3 regions of the Pseudomonas sp. FP453 genome follow, and region 2 is predicted to be linked to each of the others. Evidence: riboswitches for the same ligand, from Rfam matches in the RefSeq annotation. Region 2 holds a riboswitch; each other region holds the start of a gene.

Region 1 (5,293 bases), 1.7 Mb from region 2:
CTCACCAGGTAACTCACGCGTTGGCGCGCTTCGTCCAGGTCGTCGCTGCGCAGGGCCTGGGCCACCGGGATCACGTGTTCGCCCAGGCTGCGCATGCCAAGGGCGCAGTACAGCGCGAGGATCTCCAGGACCCAGCCGATATACGGCGCCCACGACAACGCGGTGGCCAGCACGGTCAGCGGCACCACGGCGATAAACCACGCGGTCACGCCATGGCTGCGCCAGCCACGGCCACCGGTGTTGAAACGTTGCTCGATGCGCCCGGCGAAATTGCCGAACGCCACCAGCGGATGCCAGCGCTTGGGCTCGCCCAGCAGCGCATCCAGCGCGACGGCGGCGACACACAGCAAGGCCACACTCATTGACTCACTCCCCACACATTTTCATACAACATGTCACTCAGCGGCCGTGGTTCGGTCCAGCCTTCGAGTTGCAACATCGGTGCCGGATAGAACTCGGCCACCGGGCCCAGGCACAGCACGGCCAGGGGTTTGGCGCCGGAGGGCAGGCCCAGCAGATCGGCCAGGGCCTGGGGCTCGAACAGCGAGACCCAGCCCATGCCCAGCCCTTCGACGCGGGCGGCCAGCCACAGGTTCTGGATCGCGCAGGACAGCGAGGCCATGTCCATTTCCGGCAAGGTGCGGCGGCCGAAGATGTGGCGTTCGCGGTCATCCATCAAGGCTGCCACCAGGACTTCGGCGCAATCGTGGATGCCTTCGACCTTGAGCTTCATGAAGTCGTCGGAGCGTTCGCCCAACGCTTCGGCGGTGCGGATGCGTTCTTCTTCCACCAGTTGCTGAATTTGCCCACGCAGGTGGCGGTCGCTGATGCGGATGAAGCGCCAGGGTTGCATCAGGCCGACACTGGGCGCCTGGTGGGCGGCCTGGAGCAGGCGGTGCAGCAGTTCGGGGGCCACCGTGCCGCCGGTGAAGTGGCGCATGTCGCGGCGTTCGGCGATGGCGCGGTAGACGGCGTCGCGGTCGGCTTGGGGGAAGGCGTTGTCGGTCATGGCCCTATCGCGGGCAAGCCCGCTCCCACATTTGGATCTGCGAACACTGTCGAGGTGGGGGCTGGCTTGCCTCCCTTATTTGGATCGGCGGACGCGGTCGATGTGGGAGCTGGCTTGCCTGCGATGGCGCCCTCCCGGTCTGGCGCAAACAATGCAGCCACCGCCGCCGGATTCGACGGAAAGTAAAAGTGCACGTAGGAAGCCGTCATCCGCCCCTGTCGGTAAACCGCCTCGGCACCCCGCCCGCCATTGGGGCTCACGCCACGGGCAATCGGCGTGCAGTCGGTGCTGGTCAGGGAGTGGTGATAGGTATGCCCACGCAGTACACCTTCCGGCAACTCGACATTTTGCAGGGCCAGGGCGGCCAATTTCTTCTGCATCACCGCATCACCCTGCAGCAGACCGAGCAGTTCAGCGCGATTGCCATCCACATCAGTCAGCGAGTCCAGCAGGTACAACATGCCGCCGCACTCGGCGAGCAACGGTTTGCCGGCGGCGTGGTGGGCGCGGATTGCGTCGAGCATCGCGGTGTTTTCCGACAACGCCTGGTGATGCAATTCCGGGTAGCCGCCCGGCAGATAGAGACTGTCTACGTCAGGCAATTCACGATCATGGATCGGCGAGAAGAAGTGCAACTCGGCGCCCATCGCCCGCAACAGGTCGAGGCTGGCGCCGTAGGTAAAGGCGAAGGCTTCGTCGCGGGCCACGGCGATGCGCACACCGTCGAGCAGCGGCTCGGCGGCGATCACTTCCGGCGCAGCGAAGGTCACTGGCGGCGGCAAGGCGACTTCGCAGCTGCTGCCCAAGGCTTGGGCGGCGGCGTCGAGGCGTACGTCGAGGTCATTCAGTTCGCTGGCTTGCACCAGGCCCAGGTGACGGCTTGGCAATTCGATGCCGGTCTCGCGGGACAAGGCGCCGTACCAGCGCAGGCCTTCGGTGAGGCTGCCTTCGAGCAGTTGCGCATGGCGCAGGGTGCCGACGCGGTTGGCCAGCACGCCGGCGAACGGCAGGTCCGGCTGATAACGCGCCAGGCCCAGGGCCAATGCGCCAAACGTCTGGGCCATGGCGGTGCCGTCGATCACGCCGAGTACCGGCACGCCGAAGTGGCGGGCCAGGTCAGCGCTGGACGGAGTGCCGTCGAACAGGCCCATGACGCCTTCGATGAGGATCAGGTCGGCCTCGCCAGCAGCTTCCCACAACAGGCGGCGACTTTCCTGCTCGCCCACCATCCACATGTCCAACTGATACACCGGCGCACCGCTGGCGCGCTCGTGGATCATCGGGTCGAGAAAGTCCGGCCCGCATTTGAACACGCGCACCTTGCGCCCCAGGTTGCGGTGCAAACGGGCGAGCGCAGCGGTGACGGTGGTTTTGCCCTGGCCGGACGCCGGTGCGGCGATCAATACGGCCGGGCAATGACGGGGCTGATTCAAAGTTCGACGCCCTTCTGTGCCTTGATACCGGCCTGGAACGCGTGCTTGAGCATGCCCATTTCGGTGACGGTGTCGCCCATTTCAATCAGCTCAGGCTTGGCGCCACGGCCGGTGACCACCACGTGCTGCATCGGCGGGCGCGCTTGCAGGTCGCTGAGCACTTGGTCGAGGTCGAGGTAGCCGTGCTTGAGGGCAATATTCAGTTCATCGAGGACGACAAGGCCAATGGACGGGTCTTGCAGCAGTTCGCGGGAAACTTCCCACGCGGCTTCGGCGGCGGCGATGTCGCGCTGGCGGTCCTGGGTTTCCCAGGTGAAGCCTTCGCCCATGACGTGGAAGCGCACTTGCTCGGGGAAACGGCGGAAGAACAGCTCTTCGCCGGTGCTGTTACGCCCCTTGATGAACTGCACCACACCGCACTGCATACCGTGGCCCATGGCGCGGGCGAGCATGCCGAACGCGGAACTGCTTTTGCCTTTGCCGTTGCCGGTCAGCACCAGCAGCAGGCCGCACTCGTTGGGGGAATTGGCGATGCGCTCGTCGATCACGGCTTTTTTGCGCAGCATGCGCGCCAGGTGGCGTTCGTCGCGGTCGGGGGAATCGGTCATGGCAGCTCTCCGTTGGGGCTGGACAAAAACGGCGGGCAGGAAAAAGAAAAAACAGACAGCCAAGCATCGCCCACCGTGATGCTGTTGGATGTTGCAGGCCGGTCTCCGGGCTCATGAGTGGCGCGCTTGCCGACACTGCGCCTTCCCATATCGCGGGGCGATACAGTGGCAAAAGCAGGGTCTTGACTCATTTACCGTTGCGGGGGCAGCGCCGGAATTGCGGCAACACTGTGGACAAGTGCGCTCGCTCACCGGCTTCCCTGTTTCACTCCGTCGACCCATGGGTCACAGAGCACCTGGAACAAGTCGCGAAGGGTAGAGGGTTGGGGGTGGAGCGTCAATTAAAGCCGGCTGCGCACTTGAACCATCGGACCGCCGCGCGCCTCTACCCTTACAGGTATCCAGGAGAAAAACATGCACAAGACCCGACTTGCCCTACTGATCATGTGCGCAGGCGCCCTCGTCGCCTGCGGTGAAAGTTCGACCCTGCAAGTGTCTGACGGCACCGGGCCTTCCCCCAAGCTCCCGGAGCCGAACAAGACCCTGATCCCCACGGTCAACATCGCGCCGGCCATCGGCTGGCCTGAGGGCGCGAAACCCACCGCGGCTGCCGGGACTCAGGTGGCGGCGTTTGCCGAAGGACTGGACCACCCGCGCTGGCTGTATGTGCTACCCAATGGCGACGTGCTGGTGGCAGAAACCAATGCGCCGCCCAAACCCGATGATTCAAAGGGCATTCGCGGCTGGGTGATGGAAAAGGTCATGGGCCGAGCCGGTGCTGGCGTGCCTAGCCCGAACCGCATCACGCTGCTGCGCGACGCCGACCACGATGGCATCGCCGAGACCCGCACGGTGTTTCTGGCCAATCTCAATTCGCCGTTCGGCATGGCCCTGGTGGGCAATGACCTGTATGTAGCCGACTCGGACAAGCTGCTGCGCTTCCCCTACCAGCCGGGTGAAACCACGATCAAGGACGCCGGGACCAAGGTCGTCGACCTCCCCGGCGGCAGCATCAACCACCACTGGACCAAAAACGTGGTGGCGAGCAAGGACGGCAGCAAGCTGTATGTGAGCGTTGGCTCCAACAGCAACGTCGGTGAAAACGGCCTGCAGGCAGAAGAAGGCCGGGCGGCGATCTGGGAAGTGGACCGCGCCAGCGGCCAGCACCGCATCTTCGCCTCGGGCCTGCGCAACCCCAACGGCATGGCCTGGGAACCGCAAAGCGGCAAGCTGTGGACGGCGGTGAACGAACGCGATGAGATCGGCAGCGACCTGGTGCCGGACTACATCACCTCGGTGCAGGATGGCGCCTTCTATGGCTGGCCATTCAGCTACTACGGGCAGCATGTGGATGTGCGGGTCAACCCGCAAAACCTCGACCTGGTGGCCAAGGCGATTGCGCCGGACTACGCCGTGGGCCCACACACCGCCTCGCTGGGCCTGACGTTTGCCGAGGGCAGCAAACTGCCAGCGCCGTTCACTGATGGCGCTTTCATCGGCCAGCATGGCTCGTGGAACCGCAAGCCCCACAGTGGCTACAAGGTGATCTTCGTGCCGTTCGAGGCTGGCCAGCCCAAGGGGCAGCCGGTGGATGTGCTGACCGGGTTCCTCGACAAGGACGAGAAAGCCATGGGCCGGCCGGTGGGTGTGGTGGTTGATCAGCAAGGCGGGGTGTTGGTGGCGGATGATGTGGGGAATAAGGTGTGGCGGGTGTCGGCGGCTAAGTAGGTAGGCTTCAGACCAACACAAATCCAATGTGGGAGCGGGCTTGCCCGCGATGAGGGAGTGTCAGTCAACTGATGCATGACTGACACACCGCAATCGCGGGCAAGCCCGCTCCCACAGTTAGCTCTGCATTCAATTCAGGGATTACGCGCCAGATTCCCTGGCAACACGCGCTTGGCACTCAGATAAGCATTCTGCCAATACGCCTTGGACAAGGTGTCCAGCTTCACCGTACCGCCGGTTTGCGGCGCGTGTACGAAGCGGCCCTCGCCCACGTAGATCCCGGCATGGCTGACCTGCGAACCGCCGCCTGTAGCGAAGAACAACAGATCACCGGTTTGCAGGTTCTGCTCACTGACATCCTGCGCCCGCATCACGATCAGTTCACGGGTAGTACGCGGCAAGGAGATGCCGGCGGCGTCGCGAAACACAAAGCCGATCAGGCCGCTGCAATCAAAGCCCGAATCCGGCGTGTTGCCGCCCCAACGATAAGGCGTGCCGACCAGGCCCAGCGCGCG
Region 2 (5,293 bases):
CCAGGTCCTTGAAGCTGATTGGCCGGCTGATGATGCGCCCGTCCAGCTCGGGCAAAGCGATATGCATCGCCAGGTCCCGCGGGCCGAGGCCTTGTTCGCTGGCCTGCCAGCCCGGCTCGTTGTCTTGGGCGCAAATCGCCTGGATCACCGGGATATTGCGGCGAAACGGCCGCAAGTGCGGTGCTTCAGGGCTGGATTGGGCAAAGCCGGTGGTGTTCAGGATCACCGTCGCGCCCACCTCATCCAGCAGGTCCTCGACCACCGTCAGGCAGCCAGGCTCTTTCAAACTGGCCACCGCCATCGGCAGCGGATTAAGGCCCGCCGCCTGCAAGCGCTGGCAGAACACATCGATAAAACCGGTATTGGCCGCCTGCAAATGGGAGCGGTAGAACAGCACCGCCGCCACTGGCCATTCGGCGTGCCAGTCCGCCTGCCAGTCATTCAGGCGGGCGTTGGCTTTGTGCGGGTGATAAATCGCCGTGCGCGGCAAGGTTTGCGGCTCGGCCCAGGCGTAGTCGCGGCCCAGGTAGGTACTGGCCAGGCAGCGATAGAAATCCAGCGCATTACCCAGGCCACCCTGGCGCAGGAAGTGCCACAGGCGGTCGCGTTCTGGCACACCGACGGTGCTCAGGCTGCTGAGTTCCGGGTCCGGGCGATCATCCCCCGGCACCAGGATCAGTTGCACGCCGCGCTCGGCCAATTCCACCAGACGCTCGATGCCGTAACGCCAATAGCCGATGCCGCCATGCAACGAGATCAGGATGACCTTGGCATGGCGCAGCACTTCATCGACGTACAGGTCGACCGACGCGTGGTTCTGCACCTGCATCGGGTTGGCCAGACGCAGGCTCGGGTAGTCGTCGGGCAACTGCTGGGCCGCTTCGGCCAGCAGTGCCAGGCTGGAATCACCGCTGCACAGGATCACCAGTTCAGCGGGGGTTTGGCCAAGGTCGGCAATATTGTCGTCCGAGACGAAACCACCGGGCTGGGTCCTGAGCAGGTGCATGGGTTAAACGCTGAGGGCAGCGCGCAATTGCGCTTCGAGGCCCGCCGCGTCGAGGTCCTGACCGATCAGCACCAGACGGGTGATGCGTGCTTCGTCGGCCGCCCAGGCGCGGTCGAAATGCTTGTCGAAACGCGTGCCCACGCCCTGGATCAGCAGGCGCATCGGCTTGTTCGGGATCGCGGCGAAACCTTTGACGCGCAGGATGCCGTGTTGCACCACCAGTTGGGTCAGGGCGTCGAGCAGCAGGGCTTCGTCGGCTTGCGGCAGGTCGATGGAGATCGAATCGAAGGCGTCGTGATCGTGATCGTCTTCACCTTCGTGGTGGTGATCGTGATGGCTGTGGCGACCGTCGATGTGCTCCTCGGAGCCGGCGCCAAGGCCGATCAGCACGTCCAGCGGCAGGCGACCGCTGCTGGCCTCGATGATCTTGACCGCAGGCGGCAGCTCTTCGGCGACTTCCAGGCGTACGCGGGCCAGGTCTTCGGCGCTGATCAGGTCGGATTTGTTGAGGATCACCAGGTCGGCGCTGGCCAGTTGGTCGGCGAACAGCTCGTGCAGTGGCGATTCGTGGTCCAGGTTCGGGTCGAGTTTGCGCTGGGCGTCGACTTGGTCCGGGAATGCGGCGAAGGTGCCGGCGGCCACGGCCGGGCTGTCGACCACGGTGATCACCGCGTCAACCGTGCAGGCGCTGCGGATTTCCGGCCACTGGAAGGCTTGTACCAGCGGTTTTGGCAGGGCCAGGCCGGAGGTTTCGATGAGGATGTGGTCGAGGTCGCCGCGACGGGCGACCAATTCGCGCATCACCGGGAAGAACTCTTCCTGCACGGTGCAGCACAGGCAGCCGTTGGCCAGCTCATACACGCGGCCGTTGGCTTCTTCCTCGGTGCAACCGATGGAGCACTGCTTGAGGATTTCACCGTCAATGCCCAACTCGCCGAATTCGTTGACGATCACGGCGATGCGTCGGCCCTGGGCGTTGTCGAGCATATGGCGCAGCAAGGTGGTCTTGCCCGAGCCGAGGAAGCCGGTAACGATGGTGACGGGGAGTTTGGCCAGTGTTTTCATCGGATGCCCTTGGGGGCGGGCATACGGGACGATAGGCCCTGCGACGGTGCGCAGCAGCGGATTTCGTCACCGGATCACCCCGCCCGGTTGAATTGAAAAATCGGTTGCGAGGCAGGTCTCCTGGCTTGGGGCTTGCCGGTCTTGCGACCGGCGCTGATTGCGCCTTCCCGCCGGTTTGGCAGTGGCGTGGCAGTCAGATGAACCCTTTACAGTTGCGGGGGCAGCCGCGGCTTGGACCGCGTTCCCTTCTTAGCTTCGGCCTAGGCTGAAGAACCTCGAGGGTGCAAGGCTACGCAGTGCTTGGGGGATGGTCAATGATGGGGTTGGGTTGGTTTGGCTTGTGTACATATCCGTTGCTGCGGTAACGGCGGCTCAGGGTTCCGCCCTTACGGCGGGTCACTTTTGGAAAAGAGCCCCAAAAGTAACCAAAAGGGCTCTTGCCCCAACACTCGGCACCTCGCCTAGGCTCGGTGTGCCCGTAATCCGACATGGATTTGGGGGGGCGCCTAAGATCAAAATCAAAAGCAAAAGCGAGGCGGCCTAGTAGCCGACCTGATCGATGAAGCGTACGCGTTCCCCTGTGGGAGCTGGCTTGCCTGCGATGGCATCAACTGGGTGTGCCTGATGTACCGAGGTGTCTGCATCGCAGGCAAGCCAGCTCCCACAGTTGCCAGTTCCCACAGTTGTTACTTTGGGGCTTTTCCAAAGTGACCCGCCGTAAGGGCGGACCCCAAGTGGCCGTTACCTAAAAAACGGATATGTACACCACCAAAGCCAAAACCCACATCCCAATTGACTCCCCTCCCACCCCCATGCTCTCCTACACATCTTGTTTCGGGTGCCCTGCAAAGGGTGAAACGGGAAACCGGTGCGTCATAGCGATATGACCAGTCCGGTGCTGCCCCCGCAACGGTAAGCGAGCGAAACGTCATATCCACTGTGCCAGACAGCATGGGAAGGCGACGTTTTCAGGCATTGAGCCCCTCGCAAGCCCGGAGACCGGCCCGAAAAAATCAGATAACAAACCCGCGGTGGGCGGGCGCTGTTCAGAACCCTGCGTGCCTGGCTCGCGGGGTTTTCATGCGCTCGCTTCACCCTGACACCTGAAAGGGACGCGCCATGTCGATCATCAGCAGCACCTCGCACTCCACCAGCAGCACCTCTACCCTGAGCCAACGCCTGACCGCCGCCATCGGTGCGTCGATCCTCGGCGCGTGCCTGGTGTATTTCGCCGGTTTCTCCCATATCGAGGCCGTGCATAACGCCGCCCACGATACCCGCCACAGCGCCGCGTTCCCGTGCCACTGAGACCTGCCGACATGATCAAGCGTATTGCGCAAACCGCAGGTTTCACCGGCCTTGCGGCCGCCCTGCTGCTGACCCTGCTGCAAAGCTTCTGGGTCGCCCCGCTGATTTTGCAGGCGGAAACCTTTGAAAAAGCCCCGGCCGCCACCGAAGTGGCGCATGAACACGCCGCGGGGGCTGCCGCCCATACCCATGACGCCGAAGCCTGGGAGCCGGAAGACGGCTGGCAGCGCGTGCTGTCCACCACGGGTGGCAACCTGGTGGTCGCCGTCGGCTTTGCGCTGATGCTGGCCGGCCTGTACACCCTGCGTGCACCGACCCGCACGGCCCAGGGGCTGCTGTGGGGGCTGGCCGGTTATGCAACCTTCGTGCTGGCGCCGACCCTGGGCCTGCCACCTGAGTTGCCAGGCACGGCGGCCGCTGATCTCGCGCTGCGCCAGACCTGGTGGATCGGTACCGCCGCGTCCACCGCAGCCGGTATCGCGCTGATCGTATTCGGGCGCAACTGGCTGCTCAAGGCACTAGGCGCAGCGATCCTGGCAGTGCCCCATGTGATTGGCGCACCACAACCGGAAGTGCATTCGATGCTCGCACCGGAAGCCCTGGAAGCGCAGTTCAAGATCGCTTCGCAGCTGACCAACGTCGCCTTCTGGCTGGCTTTGGGCCTGATCAGCGCCTGGCTGTTCCGCCGCAACCGCAGCGATCAATACTCGGCATGACCCTGGTAGTCGGCCTGGGTTGCCAGCGGGGTTGTGAGGTTCAGACCCTGCTGGGCCTGCTTGACTCCGCCCTCGCCGAGGGCGGTATCGAGCGTCACCGCATCACCGCGTTGGCGAGTATCGACCGCAAAAGCGATGAGCCCGGATTGCTGGCCCTGGCCGCAGCGTTGAAGCTACCCCTGCACTGTTTCACCGCGCCGCAGTTGGCAATATATGCCGACCGCTTGAGCCACAAATCCGTCGTCGCCTTCACCCATACCGGTTGTTACGGCATTGCCGAAAGCGCCGCGCTGGCCGTGGCAGAACACCTCGCCGGCAGCCCTGCCCGCCTGCTGATCACCCGCCAAAAAACCACCCAGGCGACCTTTGCCTTGGCGTGCGCTGACTAAAAACCCGATAATTGCCCTTCTCGATCATGAGCAATCTTCATGCTCGCCCGCTTTTCAACAGGAATCTCCCATGACCGTCTACTTCATCGGCGCAGGCCCCGGCGACCCGGAATTGATCACCGTCAAAGGCCAGCGGCTGATCCGCAGTTGCCCGGTGATCATCTATGCGGGCTCGCTGGTACCTGCGGCGGTACTGGCAGGCCATCAGGCGGAAACCCTGGTCAACAGCGCCGAACTGCACCTGGAACAGATCATCGATTTGATCAAGGCGGCCCATGCAAACGGCCAGGATGTGGCACGCGTGCACTCCGGCGATCCGAGCCTGTACGGGGCGATTGGCGAGCAGATCCGTCATTTGCGCGAGTTGGGCATCCCCTTTCAGATCATCCCCGGCGTAACGGCCGTTGCCGCCTGCGCGGCGCTGCTGGAGGCAGAACTGACCCTGCCGGATATCGCCCAGAGCGTGATCCTGACCCGCTATGCCGACAAAACCAGCATGCCGGCCGGTGAGGATTTTGCCAGCCTGGCCCGCCACGGCACGACCATGGCGATTCACCTCGGGGTCAACCATCTGGAAAAAATCGTTGCCGAACTGCTGCCGCACTATGGCGCCGATTGCCCGATTGCCGTGGTGCATCGGGCGACGTGGCCGGATCAGGATTGGGCGGTTGGCACGTTGAGCGATATTGCCGAGAAGGTAGCGGCCAAGGGGTTTCGGCGCACGGCGTTGATCGTGGTGGGCAGGGTGTTGGCCAGTGACAGCTTCAGTGAATCGTCGCTGTACCGGGCAGGCCACGCGCACCTTTACC
Region 3 (5,293 bases), 1.5 Mb from region 2:
GCCAACTGGTGCTGGATATCCAGGTGGTTGGTCGGCTCATCCAGCAACAGAATCTGCGGCCGCTGCGCCAGGGCGCGGGCGATGTGTACGCGCTGGCGTTCGCCGCCGGAGAGGCTGCGCCACGCGCGATGGCTCAGGTGGGTGGCGTCCACGTCGTGCAGGGCCTGGCGCACGATGCTGTCGTCGTCAGCGGACCACGGGCTCAGCGCCGACAGCCACGGCGTGCGGCCCAGGGCCACGGCGTCGAACACGCGGATGGCGTCGTCGGTGTCGGCTTGTTGTTCGACCACCGCCAGTTGCTGCGCGATGGCGCGGCGGGACAGCTCACCCAGGCGTTGGCCGCCCAGGCGCACTTCGCCGTATGCAGGCGTGCGCAACCCGGCCAGCAGCTTGAGCAAGGTGGATTTACCGGAGCCGTTCGGCCCGACGATGCCGAGGGTTTCTCCCTGCGCCACGTCCAGATGAATATCGCGCAGCAACTCGGCGTCACGCACCTTGAAGCCCAGGCCGCGGCAACTGAGCATGCTCATCGTGCGTTCCTCCGCCCAATCAAGATCAGCGCAAACACCGGTGCGCCGACCAGCGCGGTGACCACGCCGACCGGAATCACCTGGCCCTTGATCAAGGTGCGCGACAGCACATCCGCCGCAATCAAGAACAACGCACCGCCCAGCGCGCTGGCCGGCAGCAAGCGCGAATGCCCGGTGCCCAGCAACAGGCGCACCGCGTGGGGAATCACCAGCCCGACAAAACCGATGGAGCCGACAATCGACACCATCACCGCCGTCACCAGCGCCGCGCAGCCCACCAGCACAAACTGCACGCGCCGCACCGGGATGCCGAGGGACGCCGCCGAATCGCTGCCAAAGGTGAACGCATCCAGCGCGCGGCGATGCCACAGGCACACCGCCAAACCCACGAGCGCCACCGGCACCGCCAGCCATACCGACGGCCAGCGCACGCCGCTGAGGTTGCCCAGCAACCAGAACATGATGCCGCGCGCCTGTTCGGAGCTGGCGGATTTGGTGATGAGGAACGCGGTCAGCGCATTGAACAGCTGCGAACCGGCAATGCCGGCGAGGATGATCTGCCCGGTGCCGCTGGACGAGCCGCTGGCCCGCGCGAGCAAAATCACCAGGGCGAACGCGGCCATCGCGCCGACAAACGCGCCGGCCGACAACGAGATCAAACCACCGCCCACGCCAATCAACGCCACCAATACCGCCCCGGTCGAGGCACCGGCACTGATGCCCAGCAGGTAGGGGTCGGCCAATGGGTTGCGCAGCAGCGACTGCAAGATCACCCCGCAGGTCGCCAGCCCGGCGCCGCACGCGGCGGCAACCAGGGCGCGGGTCAGGCGGTAGTTCCAGACCACGCCTTCGTCGATGGGGTCCAGCACGTAGCCGGCGCCCCACAGTTTATTGGCCAGCACCTGGAGCACGACCTGCGGCGAGATGGCGGTTTCGCCGATGGCCACGCCGGCGAGTACGGCGAGCAACAGCAGGGCCAGGGCGATCAGGGGACGGATCATTGCGGCAGGTCGTAGCCGTCGATGGCCGTGGCCAGTTGTTCCAGGCCATCGAACATGCGGATGCTGGCCTGCAACGCCAGGGCGTCGAGGATGATGATGCGGTTGTTTTTCACTGCGTCCATATTGCGCGTGACCGGGTCGCTGCGCAGGAAGGCGAGTTTCTTCTCGTGGTCGTCGGCGGGGTAGCGGCGACGGTCCATGCGGGCGATGACGAGGAAGGTCGGGTTGGCCTTGGCGATGGTTTCCCAGCCGACGGCGGGCCATTCTTCATCGGACTGCACCACGTTATGCAAACCGAGGGTTTGCAGCATGAATTCGGGGATGCCCTTGTGGCCGGCCACGTAGGGATCGCTGGCCATCTCGGCGCTGGAGAACCACACCAGCGCGCTGGCCTGCTTGAGGCCCTTGCTCTGCACGGTGGCGACGGACTTGGCCAGGCGTGCCTTGAGTTCGTCGTTCAGCTGTTGGCCGCGATCCTGGACGTCAAAAATCGCCGCCAGTTGGCTGATGCTTTTATAGATGGTGTCGATGCGAAACGGCTCCAGCCGCGTGCCGTCGGCGCCCACCAGGTTGTCCTTGCCTTCGCAGTCGGAGGGCAGCAGGTAGGTGGGGATTTTCAGTTCGTGAAACTGCTCGCGGGTGCCCACCACGCCCTGCGCGCCGACCACCCACTCCAGTTCGGCGGCCACCAGTTGCGGGCGCTTGGCGATCACCGCTTCGAAGCTCGGCTCGTTATTGGCCAGGCGCTCGATGCCGTTGTTCAGGGTCTTGAACTGCGGCAGTACGTTGTTGAACCACAGCGACGTGCCGACCACTTTCTCGCCCACGCCCAGGGCGTAGAGCATCTCGGTGGCGGCCTGGCCGATGGTCACGCTGCGTGCGGGGGCTTGTTGGAAGCTGAGGCTGCTGCCGCAGTTTTCCAGCGACAGCGGGTAGTGGGTCGGCGCGGCGTGGGCCAGGGCACAGAAACCCAGGCCGGTGAGCAGGGCGGTAACGCGTGGCAGCATGGGGCAATCTCCGTTGGGACCGTACAGTGGACTGGGGAGGTACGGTAGTGGAAATACACCCACGAACACGGCCGCCGGGGCCGCGCAAGGATGTCCTTCCCGGACACCCCGCCGGTTGGTGATAACGCTGGGCCGGCAGGTCTCCTGACTGGTGCGTCGTCGCCTCGCTCCGGCCTTCCCGGACAGCGTCCAGTGGCAGTGGGGAGCAGGCTCGGCACCTACAGTTGCGGGGGCAGTTCCGATTGGCGCGATGGGGCGCGCTGGGGATTCCCTGTTAGTCCCCTTCGGGAACCGGCGCGCCATGGTAGTCGATCGTGGTGCGAAGGGGGAGTTGCAACGGGGAAATCGCAGAACAAATGCGATCTCTGAGGGAACTGGCTTGTGTGGGAGCTGGCTTGCCTGCGATGGCGGCGGGTCAGCTTGCATCTCTTTAACTGACAGACCGCTATCGCAGGCAAGCCAGCTCCCACAGTTGGACTGTGTTGGTAGGGCTGACAGTGTTCGGACCCAGGTCTCACGGACACAGCCAATCCCTGTGGGAGCTGTCGAGCGCCAGCGAGGCTGCGAAGGCGGCGGCACTGGTTGCCTGGTTTATTTACGATCCAGCCACACAGTCTGCGCATTGCAGAACTCGCGCACGCCGAAGTGCGACAGCTCCCGGCCAAAGCCACTCTTCTTGATCCCGCCAAACGCGACCCGAGGGTCAGAGATGCTGAACGAGTTGACGAAGATCCCACCGGTTTCCAGGCGGTTGGCGATATCGCGGGCTTTCGCCGCATCGGTGGTGAAGATGCTCGCGGTGAGGCCAAACTCGCTGTCATTCGCCAGTGCAACGGCGTGGTCAGCGTCGCGGGCGGTGATGATCGAGGCGACGGGGCCGAACAGTTCCTGTTTGAACGAGGTCATCTGGTCGGTGACGTTGGCCAGTACGGTGGGCTCATAGTAGTTGCCTGCGCCTGGGACCTTATGGCCGCCCAGCAGCAGGGTCGCGCCTTCTTCCAGGGTGGCCTGGACCTGGCCGTGCAGCTCGTCGCGCAGGTCGAAGCGGGCCATCGGGCCGATGTAGGTGCTGGCGTCTGTCGGGTCGCCCATCACCAGCGCGCGGCTGGCTTCGAGGAACTTGGCGGTGAAGGCTTCTGCCACGCCGGCTTCGATGATCAGGCGCTTGGCGGCAGCGCAGACTTGGCCGCTGTTCTGGAAGCGGCCGATCAACGCAGCTTGTACGGCGGCGTCGAGGTCGGCGTCGTTGAGCACGATGAACGGGTCGGAGCCGCCCAGTTCCAGCACGCATTTTTTCAGCGCGGCACCGGCCTGGGAGCCGATGGCGATACCGGCGCGCACGCTGCCGGTGAGGGTGACGGCAGCGATGCGTGGGTCGGCGATGGCTTTGGACACACCGTCCGGAGTCACGTTGAGCACTTCGAACAAACCGTCAGCGAAGCCGGCCTTTTTGAAGGCTTGCAGGATCAGGTAGGCGCTGCCCATCACGTTGGGTGCGTGCTTGAGCACGTAGGTGTTGCCGGCGAGCATGGTCGGCACGGCGCCGCGCAGCACTTGCCAGACCGGGAAGTTCCACGGCATCACGGCGAGGATCGGGCCCAGCGGGCGGTATTCGATCTGGGCGCTGCCGTTGTCCACCAGGGTCGGCTCCGGCGCGAGCATGGCCGGGCCTTGGGCGGCGTACCACTCGCTGAGCTGGGCGCATTTTTCGATTTCGGCACGGGCCTGGGCGATGGGCTTGCCCATTTCCAGGGTGATCATCTGCGCCATGTCTTCGGCTTGCTCGCGCAGGGCGGCGGCCAGGGCCAGCAACAGCTCGGCGCGCTGGCTGACCGGCTGGCGGCGCCAGGTGCGGAAGGCGGTGGTGGAACGGTCGAGGGCGGCGTCCAGCTGCGACTCGCTTTCGTATGGGTAGCTGCCGACGGTTTCGCCGTTGGCCGGGTTGATCGAGAGGGCGTGGGTGGTCGCGTTCATGGCACCGTCCTGCTGAATGAGTAAGTGGGGTTCAGCCTACGGGGCTGGCTCTTTTCTGGAAACTGAATAATATTAAGCAATACGTTCACGATTGGAGAATGACTTGGACCTGGTGCAGCTGGAAATCTTCAAGGCCGTTGCCGAGCAAGGCAGCATCAGCGCCGCCGCGCAGTTGATTCATCGGGTGCCGTCGAACCTGACCACCCGTATCAAGCAACTGGAGCAGGACCTGGGCGTGGAGTTGTTTATCCGCGAGAAGAGCCGCCTGCGTCTGTCGCCAGCGGGCTGGAATTTCCTCGGCTATGCGCGGCGCATCCTCGACCTGGTGCAGGAAGCCCGCGCGACGGTGGCGGGGGAGGAGCCCCAGGGCGCGTTTGCCCTCGGCTCACTGGAAAGCACCGCGGCGGTGCGTATCCCGGCCTTGCTCGCGGCCTACAACCAGAAACACACCAAAGTCGAACTGGACCTGAGCACCGGGCCGTCGGGCACCATGATCGAAGGCGTGCTGTCGGGGCGCCTGGCGGCGGCGTTTGTCGATGGGCCGGTGTTGCATGCAACGCTGGAAGGCGTGGCGGTGTTTGAGGAAGAGATGGTGGTGATCGCGCCGCTGCATCACGCGCCCATCACCCGGGGCCAGGATGTGAATGGCGAGAACATCTACACCTTTCGCTCGAACTGCTCGTACCGGCACCACTTTGAGCGCTGGTTCTCCCAGGATGGCGCAGTGCCGGGCAAGATCTTCGAGATCGAGTCGTACCACGGCATGCTCGCCTGCGTCAGC

What was found. A riboswitch is a leader RNA that binds a small molecule or an ion and turns the genes downstream of it on or off. The one in region 2 is predicted to bind cobalamin.
Region 1: linked by a shared signal. The riboswitch ahead of cobO (cob(I)yrinic acid a,c-diamide adenosyltransferase) and the one ahead of PSH87_RS12115 (CbtB-domain containing protein) in region 2 are both predicted to bind cobalamin.
Region 3: linked by a shared signal. The riboswitch ahead of PSH87_RS18855 (ABC transporter substrate-binding protein) and the one ahead of PSH87_RS12115 (CbtB-domain containing protein) in region 2 are both predicted to bind cobalamin.

Annotation. Positions count from the first base shown of each region.
Region 1 is NZ_CP117435.1:4,439,058-4,444,350, forward strand. Features, by position in the region: partial or broken gene cbiB (adenosylcobinamide-phosphate synthase CbiB) at 1-362, opposite strand, end outside; gene bluB (5,6-dimethylbenzimidazole synthase) at 359-1,009, opposite strand; gene PSH87_RS20100 (cobyrinate a,c-diamide synthase) at 1,006-2,442, opposite strand; gene cobO (cob(I)yrinic acid a,c-diamide adenosyltransferase) at 2,439-3,050, opposite strand; cobalamin riboswitch at 3,129-3,365, opposite strand; gene PSH87_RS20110 (sorbosone dehydrogenase family protein) at 3,465-4,778, shown strand; gene PSH87_RS20115 (C40 family peptidase) at 4,913-5,293, opposite strand, start outside.
Region 2 is NZ_CP117435.1:2,694,236-2,699,528, reverse strand. Features, by position in the region: gene cobN (cobaltochelatase subunit CobN) at 1-1,006, opposite strand, end outside; gene cobW (cobalamin biosynthesis protein CobW) at 1,010-2,071, opposite strand; cobalamin riboswitch at 2,164-2,364, opposite strand; cobalamin riboswitch at 2,891-3,094, shown strand; gene PSH87_RS12115 (CbtB-domain containing protein) at 3,191-3,379, shown strand; gene PSH87_RS12110 (CbtA family protein) at 3,391-4,095, shown strand; gene PSH87_RS12105 (cobalamin biosynthesis protein) at 4,092-4,484, shown strand; gene cobM (precorrin-4 C(11)-methyltransferase) at 4,555-5,293, shown strand, end outside.
Region 3 is NZ_CP117435.1:4,166,328-4,171,620, reverse strand. Features, by position in the region: gene PSH87_RS18865 (ABC transporter ATP-binding protein) at 1-530, opposite strand, end outside; gene PSH87_RS18860 (iron ABC transporter permease) at 527-1,531, opposite strand; gene PSH87_RS18855 (ABC transporter substrate-binding protein) at 1,528-2,538, opposite strand; cobalamin riboswitch at 2,655-2,849, opposite strand; gene PSH87_RS18850 (aldehyde dehydrogenase family protein) at 3,130-4,512, opposite strand; gene PSH87_RS18845 (LysR family transcriptional regulator) at 4,616-5,293, shown strand, end outside.